Regions from separate parts of the Streptomyces sp. NPDC102279 genome, predicted to be linked through region 3. Evidence: riboswitches for the same ligand, from Rfam matches in the RefSeq annotation. Region 3 holds a riboswitch; each other region holds the start of a gene.
The links. A riboswitch is a leader RNA that binds a small molecule or an ion and turns the genes downstream of it on or off. The one in region 3 is predicted to bind cyclic di-AMP.
Positions count from the first base shown of each region.

Region 1 (2,191 bases), on a different contig from region 3:
CGCTGTGGAAGGTCATCACCCACATCGCGTTGGCCCGGGGGCCCACGAGCTGCTCGACGCGCTCCTTCATCTCGCCCGCGGCCTTGTTCGTGAAGGTGATCGCGAGGATCTGGCCGGGGTGCACATGGCGCTCGCCGAGGAGATGGGCGATGCGGTGGGTGAGCACGCGGGTCTTGCCGGAGCCCGCTCCGGCCACGATGAGCAGCGGGGAGCCGGAGTGGATCACGGCCGCGCGCTGGTTCTCGTTCAGCCCGTCGAGCAGGGCGGCGGGGTCCACGGCGGGCCGGTGGGCGCCGTCGCGGTAGTACGCGTCACGGCTCGGCGGCACGTCGAACCGGCCGCCGAACAGGTCGTCCGCGACCGGCTCCGGCGCGTGCTCGTCCTCGGGCGGCGGCGGGTGCTCGTCCTCGTGGGCCGCGGAGGGCTTGAGGTCCGCCAGGAAGCTGTCGTCAAAGAGGCTGCTCATCGCTCTCCGAGTCTAGGCCGCCCCACTGACACACCGCGGCCACCCCGAGAACTCGACCCGGACTCGTGACGCGCGCGCGTGACCGGACCGTGACGGTAAGTGCACGTCGGAGCGGGTGCGACGCGTCTCCGCCACGGTCGCGACGCCAGGAGGAGCCGCACCCGAGGCGGCCTCACAAAGTGGCACACACCACTCATGTCCGGCGCCTGGGGCGGTGCACATGGCCAAGGTCACGAAAATGTATCGGGCATATCGCACTCGAACCTTCACACGGGCCACACGAGTTGGCTAGCGTGCTGGAAGGCCGCCCGACCGCAACCGGCGAACGTCGCCGGGCCGAGCGGCCTCCGCCGAGTTCGGCCCGCCCACAAGGCGGCCGGAGCCGGGGACCCACCGACCTGGGGTGAATCGGTCCGACCGCCCCGTGGGGCCAGGACCGTAGGGCAAACCTTCCGGAACCACCCGCCCGAACCCGACAGCTAACTCGGTAGGCGGATGACGGAAGGAGTCGCCTCTCTTGGCGTCGCACCGCAAGTCGCGTCCTACGGGTTCGCGCATGGCAGGCATACGGACCCCGGCCCTCGCGACGGCGGCCCTCACCTCCGTGGCCCTGCTCTCCCAGACGGCGAACGCCGCGCCCCCGGCCGAGCCGAGGCCCAGCCTCGAAGCGGTCGAGAAGAAGGTCAACGACCTCTATCACCAGGCCGAGACGGCCACCGACAAGTACAACGCCGCCCGGGAGAAGACCACCAAGCAGCGCAAGCGCGTCGACACCCTCCTCGACGACGTCGCCGAGCGCACCGAGAAACTCAACTCCGCGCGCGAGGAGCTGGGTTCGTTCGCCGCCGCGCAGTACCGCACGGGAGCCTCCACGCCCGGCACCGCGACGCTGCTGCTCGCCGACGACCCGCAGGACTACTTCGACCAGACGCAGCTGATGAGCCGTCTGACGACCCGGCAGAAGGCGGCCGTCGACGACTACGTCACCGAGCAGGCGGCGACCACCAAGAAGCGTACGGAGGCCGGCGAGAGCCTCCAGTCGCTGACCACCTCGCAGAGCGCGCTCAAGACGTCCAAGGCGACGGTGCAGCGCAAGCTCTCCGCGGCCCGCGACATGCTCTCGAAGCTGACCGCCGAGGAGAAGGCGCGGCTGGCGGCGATCGAGAAGAAGAAGCGGGAGCAGGCGGCCGCCAAGGCGGCGGAGCTGGCACGGCAGCAGGCCGCGGCGGAGAAGGCGGCCAAGGAGAAGGCCACCGAGCAGGGGTCGTCGTCGGGCGGCACGACCGGCTCGTCGGGCTCGACGGCCACGGACCCCTCGTACGCGACGAAGGCCGGCAAGGCGCTCGCCTTCGCCCGCGCACAGGTCGGCAAGCCGTACGTGTGGGGCGCGACCGGGCCGGACTCCTACGACTGCTCGGGCCTGACCCAGGCCGCCTGGAAGGCCGCCGGTGTCTCCCTGCCGCGTGTCACCTACGACCAGGTGAACGCCGGCACGACGGTCTCCCTCGCCGACGCCAAGCCCGGCGACCTGGTCTTCTTCTACGAAGACATCAGCCACGTCGGGCTCTACATCGGCAACGGCATGATGATCCACGCGCCGAAGCCGGGAGCCTACGTCCGCGAGGAGTCGATCTACTACGACGGCACCTCGGCGATCCACAGCGTGGTGCGCCCCGCCTAGACCCCTTCCACTTCCACGGGGCACGCGTGCGTGAAGGCCAAATC
Region 1 is NZ_JBIWLU010000011.1:38,954-41,144, reverse strand. It holds gene pcrA (DNA helicase PcrA) at 1-466, opposite strand, end outside; cyclic di-AMP (ydaO/yuaA leader) riboswitch at 805-976, shown strand; gene ACIRQH_RS27320 (NlpC/P60 family protein) at 984-2,147, shown strand.
Region 1: another riboswitch for cyclic di-AMP. It lies ahead of ACIRQH_RS27320 (NlpC/P60 family protein); the one in region 3 lies ahead of ACIRQH_RS36145 (transglycosylase SLT domain-containing protein).

Region 2 (2,191 bases), on a different contig from region 3:
AGCGCTATCCGCAGAAGCTCTGGGTGGCCCACGTCGAGGCCTTCTACGCCCTCCTCGACCGGCTGCGCGCGGCGCACCCCGGCGTCGCCTTCGAGTCGTGCTCCGGTGGCGGCGGCCGGATCGATCTCGGTGTCATGGCCCGTACCGACCAGGTGTGGACCTCCGACAACACCGACCCGCTCGACCGGCTCGCCATCCAGCACGGCTTCAGCCAGATCCATCCGGCCCGCGTCATGGCCGCCTGGGTCACGGACAGCCCGAACAGCCTGCTCAACGGCCGGGTCAGCTCGCTGCGCTTCCGCTTCGTGAGCGCCATGGCCGGGGTCCTCGGCGTCGGCGGCGATCTCACCCGGTGGAGCGCGGAGGAACTGGCGGAGGCGCGGGACTGGGTCGAGCTGTACAAGGAGATCCGGCCGGTCGTGCAGCAGGGCGACCTCTACCGGCTGCGACCCCCGGAGAGCGGCCTGAGCGCCGTCCAGTACGTGCTCGGCGACGAGGCCGTGGTCCTCGCCTGGCTCCAGGCGCAGCACCACGGAGTGCGGCCCGCCCCGGTCAGGTTGCGCGGGCTCGACCCGGCGGGCTTGTACGAATGGGTCGAAACGGGCGAAGTGCACCGTGGCGCGGTGCTGCTGCACCACGGCCTGGACGCCGGACTGCGAGGCGATCTCGATGCGACGGTTATCCGCCTGCGTCGCATCTGACTGTTCTGTCCGAAATGGCGCCTTCATTGCAACTGGCCCTGGAATAAGGCGACGTGAGTCGGGTCGCGTGAGCAGCGTCATATTCGTGACGATGTGTTGCCGTCGGGATTTCGTAACCGGCCTTTGTTTCCGGGCGGATTGAAAACCCGGAAAGATCGTCATTCCACGGAGGGTGACGGTGAATTCCGCATGGATCAAGAAAGGCGAGCACACAGAATCCGCACACAGTTGTCGGCGCGCTCGCATCTCGCTTACGTTCTGCCTCAATCCGGACGGACGCCCAATCCTGCCGCCGCCCGGAATCCGCACTCACCCGTACACGGCAGGAGCGGGGGACCCACAGGTTCCGCGCCTGGTCCGGTCTCCGGAACAGGCTAGGGGTACAGCCATGCAGCCGCGTGGCCGGGCATCTCCAGCCCGCACCCGACAGCTCACCTCGCAGGCGCCGGAGAGGAAAACGCCATGCCCGCGAAGGGTAAGCACCGCCGTCCCAAGTCCCTGCGTTTCACCCGCTCGATCGCCGTGGCAGGAACCGGTGGCGCCGCACTCGCGCTGCCGCTGCTGGGAGCCACCGGCGCCCACGCCGCCACCCCGGCCTCCGCGGTCACGCAGCACACGGAGAAGTCCGCGACCGTCGCCCCGGCCGCCGCGAAGGCAGGCACGTCGAAGACGTACGCGGTGAAGGCCGGCGACTATCTCGCCAAGATCGCCGACGCCCAGCACGTCAGCGGCGGCTGGAAGAAGATCTACTCGGACAACCGCTCCGCCATCGGCAGCGACCCGTCGCTGATCCACCCCGGTCTGAAGCTGTCCCTCGGCGCGAAGGCCTCCGCCCCGCAGGCCTCCGCCCCGGCGAAGCCCTCGGCCGCCAAGCCGGCCGCCGCGAAGCCCGCCGCTGCGAAGCCCGCCGCCGCGAAGCCCGCGGCCGAGAAGGCCGACACGGCGAGCACCGCCACCAAGACGGCCGCCACCACCAACAGTTCGGGCTACACCCTCCCCGTGGACGGCGCCACCATCGGCACCAACTACAAGGTGGCGGGCAGCATGTGGTCCAGCGGATACCACACGGGCACGGACTTCGTCGTCCCGACCGGCACCACCATCAAGTCCATCGCCGCGGGCACCGTCGTCTCCGCCGGCTGGGGCGGCGCCTACGGCAACCAGGTCGTCATCCAGCACGCCGACGGCCGGTACTCGCAGTACGCCCACATGTCGTCCCTGTCCGTCTCGGCGGGCCAGGCCGTGACCGAGGGCCAGCAGATCGGCCTCTCCGGCGCGACCGGCAACGTCACCGGACCGCACCTGCACTTCGAGATCCGCACCACGCCCGACTACGGCTCGGACATCGACCCGGTCGCGTACCTGCGCTCGCACGGTGTCGCCGTCGGCTGACGCCACCTCCGCCCGACCTGCTCCTGACGGCAGGCCAGCCTCCGAAGGCCGGACCCCACGATCCCCGGGGTCCGGCCTTCGGTGTGTTGCCGTGTCCG
Region 2 is NZ_JBIWLU010000002.1:734,183-736,373, reverse strand. It holds gene ACIRQH_RS06695 (alpha-galactosidase) at 1-701, shown strand, start outside; cyclic di-AMP (ydaO/yuaA leader) riboswitch at 1,002-1,159, shown strand; gene ACIRQH_RS06690 (peptidoglycan DD-metalloendopeptidase family protein) at 1,164-2,093, shown strand.
Region 2: another riboswitch for cyclic di-AMP. It lies ahead of ACIRQH_RS06690 (peptidoglycan DD-metalloendopeptidase family protein); the one in region 3 lies ahead of ACIRQH_RS36145 (transglycosylase SLT domain-containing protein).

Region 3 (2,191 bases):
GCCTCGACGTGGACCCCCGCTACGGCGGCACCCGCGTGTATCCCGACGGTCTGGAGTTCACGGAGGACGCGCGGGAGACGTACACGATCGACGAGTCGGACCCGCTGTCCGCCCGCGCCCGGTCCACCTGGTCGGTCCGGCTGCACCGCCCCGACCTGCCCTGGGACGCCCGCGTCGAGACGACGTCGGTCCTCACGTGCGACGCGCAGGAGTTCATCACCTCCAACGAGGTCGTCTGCCGGGACGGCGACGAGGTCGTCTTCCACCGGACCTGGGAGAAGCGCATCCCGCGCAGCGCGGGCTGAAAGAACCGGGCGGGGACGGCAGTTCACCGGCCGCCCCGCCCGGCCTCGACCCGGGAACCGTCAACTCCGCCTCCACGCGGCACATTTCACCGGCGCCCTCTCGGGCCCGCGCTCCGCCACCCCGCCGGTCTCGCGCGCCGCGCGCCCTGGCCGGTGGGCGTCCGGGAACTCCCCGCACCCCGAACAGTGGTGGCGTAATGCCCGACTTGCCCGGCATGCCGCCTTGATGACCCCCGGGCGCGTGAGTTGGGTCACGCGGGCGCCAGTGGATCACCCCGCACCCACTCCTTGCCACCCCCTTTGCCAAAGGCAAGTTGAGGATTCAATTCCGGCGTAATCGGACGTATCACCCTCGCCCTAAACAGGCAAAAGCGATCTTCACCGCCACATCAGGCCTTGTTCCCGACATGTGCAGTCGCATACGTTCTCGTCGCACCGAGCGGATCGCCTAATCCTGCCGCCGCCCGGTAACCCACCCACCCACGCACGGCAGGAGCGGGGGAACCGCAGGTAAGCCGCCGACCCGGGAGACCGGACCGGCTAGGGGTGAAGCCGCGCCCAAAAGCGCGACCGGGCATCTCCCGCCCGAACCCGACAGCTCACCTCGTAGGCGTCGGAGAGGACATTTCGTCATGCCCGCAGGTACGCACCGTCACGCCCGAACCACCTTCATCACCCGCGGAATGATCGCCGCCGGAACGGGCGCCCTCGCCCTCGCCCTCCCCCTCATGGGCGCGACCGGCGCCCACGCCGCGACCCCCCAGGTCGCGAAGACCGCCAAGACCGCGGTCGTCCCGAACGTCCAGCTCATCACCTACAAGGTGGTCGCAGGCGACACCCTGACCAAGATCGCGAAGAAGTACCCGTCGAGCGGCGGCTGGCAGAAGCTGTACGCGGCGAACCGCGCGGTCATCGGCGACAACCCCGGCCACCTCCGCACGGGCCTCACGCTGACCGTCGGCACGAAGACCCTGAAGGCGCCGGCCAAGGCGACCACGGCCGCCAAGACCACCGCCACCCAGGCCTCCGCCACCACCTACGCCAACAACCTGGACGGCTGGATCAAGCAGTCCCTGGACATCATGGGCAAGGCGGGCATTCCGGGCAGCTACGACGGCATCTACCGCAACGTGATGCGCGAGTCCTCCGGCAACCCCCAGGCCATCAACAACTGGGACTCCAACGCGGTCGCGGGCACTCCCTCGAAGGGCCTCCTGCAGGTCATCGACCCCACGTTCCAGGCCTACCACGTGGCCGGCACGTCGATGGACCCCTACGACCCGGTCGCCAACATCACGGCCGCCTGCAACTACGCCGCCGACAAGTACGGCTCGATCGACAACGTCAACGGCGCCTACTGATCGCACCGGCGCACCCGCGCCCTCGCACGACACCGGCCGGCGGCACCTTCGGGTCCGCCGGCGGTGGCGTACCGGCCCGTCCGGTGAACGACCGGTGCCGCGGGACGGTGGCGGACCGCGTGCGCTGGGCCGAAGCGGACCACGTGCGCGGGGCGGTGGCGGACCACTGGGCCGAAGCGGACCACGTGCACGGGATGGTGGCGGACCGCGTGCGCTGGACGGTCGCACGCCGGGAGTGCGAAGGGCGCAGCCCGGGGCGACGGCGGATGCCCCGGGCCGGCTCCCCTCCTAGAACCCGAAGATCCGTTCCAGGACCACCGCGATCCCGTCCTCCTCGTTCGAGAGGGTGACCTCGTCCGCCACGGCCTTCAGTTCCGGATGGGCGTTGGCCATCGCGACCCCGTGGGCCGCCCAGTCGAACATCGGGATGTCGTTGGGCATGTCCCCGAAGGCCAGCGTCGCCGACGGGGTGAGGCCGAGGTGGGTCGCGGCGAGCGCGAGGCCGGTGGCCTTGGTCACCCCGCA
Region 3 is NZ_JBIWLU010000017.1:178,586-180,776, reverse strand. It holds gene ACIRQH_RS36150 (CocE/NonD family hydrolase) at 1-305, shown strand, start outside; cyclic di-AMP (ydaO/yuaA leader) riboswitch at 773-933, shown strand; gene ACIRQH_RS36145 (transglycosylase SLT domain-containing protein) at 938-1,666, shown strand; gene ACIRQH_RS36140 (HAD family hydrolase) at 1,955-2,191, opposite strand, start outside.

Region 4 (2,191 bases), on a different contig from region 3:
ACGCCGAGGATGGCGTTGGCGCCGAGCGAGCCCTTGTTGTCGGTGGCGTCCAGGTCGAACATGGCCTGGTCGATCAGGCGCTGCTCGGTGGCGTCGTAGCCGACGAGCTCCGGGCCGATCTGCTCGATGACGGCGAGGACGGCCTTCTCGACACCCTTGCCGTGGTAGCGGTTGGGGTCACCGTCGCGGAGCTCGATGGCCTCGAAGGCACCGGTGGAGGCGCCGGACGGAACGGCGGCACGACCCGTGCTGCCGTCGTCGAGGCCGACCTCGACCTCGACCGTGGGGTTGCCTCGGGAGTCCAGGATTTCCCGGGCTACGACGACGTCGATGGACGGCACGAGCATCTCCTTCTGGGATGTGACGCGGGTACGCAGGGCTTGGCGAGTCCCTAGTCCTGCGGGATGAGCCTAACCGGCCCAGGGGGATCGGCCAGCCGATCGACCATCCCTTGGGCAGAACTCACGGTACATATTGTTCCCGATCGGAACAAAAAAAGAAATGAAAAACCCCGCTCCGGCGCGTACGGGGGAACACGCGCCGGAGCGGGGAGTCCGTGGGGACGGGGACCCTCGGTGGGGATCAGGCCCGGAGAGCGGGCCCGCGAGGGGGCCGTCCCGCAGCCGGGCGGAGCCGCGGGGCCGGGTCGTGGTCGCCGTCCGCCGAGGGCGACCACGTCCGGCCGGTGTGCGGCCTCGCTCAGCGGAGGTGCAGCTGCTGGCCCGGGAAGATGAAGTCGGCGTCGTCCACGATGTCGTGGTTCAGCTTGAACAGCTTCTGCCAGCCGCCCTTGACGTGCTTCTTCTCGGCGATCGAGCTGAGGGTGTCGCCCTTGACGACCTTGTACTCGCCGTCACCCTTCTTGACCTTCTTGCCGGTCGGGGTGGTGACGGTCTTCTTGGCGGCCGGGCGCTCCTGCGAACGGGAGGCGGGCTGCTCCGACGTACGGGTGTCCGAGCCGGCGGACGCCGAGGAGCCGGAGGAGGTCGAGGGGGTCGAGGGGGTGGAGCTGCCACCGCTGTACGCGGCGCTCGACAGGCCGGTGCCGCAGGTCGGCCAGGCACCCTTGCCCTGCGCGGCGAGGACCTTCTCGCCGACGGTGATCTGCTGCGACTTCGAGGCCTGGTCGGCGGTGGAGGCGTAGGCGGTACCGCCGTACGCGGCCCAGGTGGAGGACGAGAACTGCAGGCCGCCGTAGTAACCGTTGCCGGTGTTGATCGACCAGTTGCCGCCGGACTCGCACTGGGCGACGGCGTCCCACTCGGAGCCGGTCGCGGCGGAGGCGTTGCCCGCGGCCATCAGCGGGGCGGCGATGGCGACACCGGTGACACCGGCGAGCGTGGCGACACGGGTGGCCTTGTTCGGGCGGCGGTGCTTGCCCTTGCTGGAAAACAGCATCGAGTGATCCCCTCACCGACGCCTGCGAGGTGAGCTGTCGGGTTCGGGCCGGTTGAGTTGCCCGGCCGCACGTCCCGGTCCCGTCTCGGGACCACGGCGCGCGGCTTTACCCCAAGCCGTCCCCGGGTGTCTCTCAACTCCCGGTCACGGCACTTACCTTGGGTCCCCCGCTCCTGCCTACGGCGCTTGACGCGACGACTGTTCCCGTACGGCCGCTGGCAGGATTCGGCGTTGCGACCGTCGGGGCCCGCTGTGGCGAGCGGTCACGACCGTAAGCAGTCGATCGCCTGATTTTCAAAGACGATCAGGGCTTCTGAGACTCATGTCTCACTCGCACCAAACCGGACATTCCCCAGCGAACCATGACGCGAACTCCCGCTACTTTTCGACCGTTTCGCTATCAACAGCAAGGCTCTGACCGGGAAGGATGAGGTCGGGATCGATGCCCACGGTCTTCTCGTTCGCGGCGTACAGGTCGGCCCATCCGCCCGTGACGTCAAGGTCGTCGGCGATCGTCCAGAGGCTGTCGCCGGCGCGCACGACGTAGGTGTCGTCGCCGGCGTCGCGCGCGTCGTCCGAGCCGCGCGAGGCGTGCCGTCCGGACGCGCTGTCCGTACGGCCGTCGGTGGCGGCGTCCGTCGCGTCCTCGTCGGCGCTGCCACGGTGCCGCCCGGGCGCGGCGGACGCGTCCCCGGAGGCCTCCGAAGAGGTGCCGCTCCGACCGGACTTGTCCGACTTGCCCGACTTGGATGCATCGGCCGTCGCCTTGTCCGAGCTGTCCGCGTCCTGCGAG
Region 4 is NZ_JBIWLU010000005.1:557,871-560,061, reverse strand. It holds gene eno (phosphopyruvate hydratase) at 1-347, opposite strand, end outside; gene ACIRQH_RS15305 (transglycosylase family protein) at 700-1,398, opposite strand; cyclic di-AMP (ydaO/yuaA leader) riboswitch at 1,403-1,593, opposite strand; gene ACIRQH_RS15300 (transglycosylase family protein) at 1,777-2,191, opposite strand, start outside.
Region 4: another riboswitch for cyclic di-AMP. It lies ahead of ACIRQH_RS15305 (transglycosylase family protein); the one in region 3 lies ahead of ACIRQH_RS36145 (transglycosylase SLT domain-containing protein).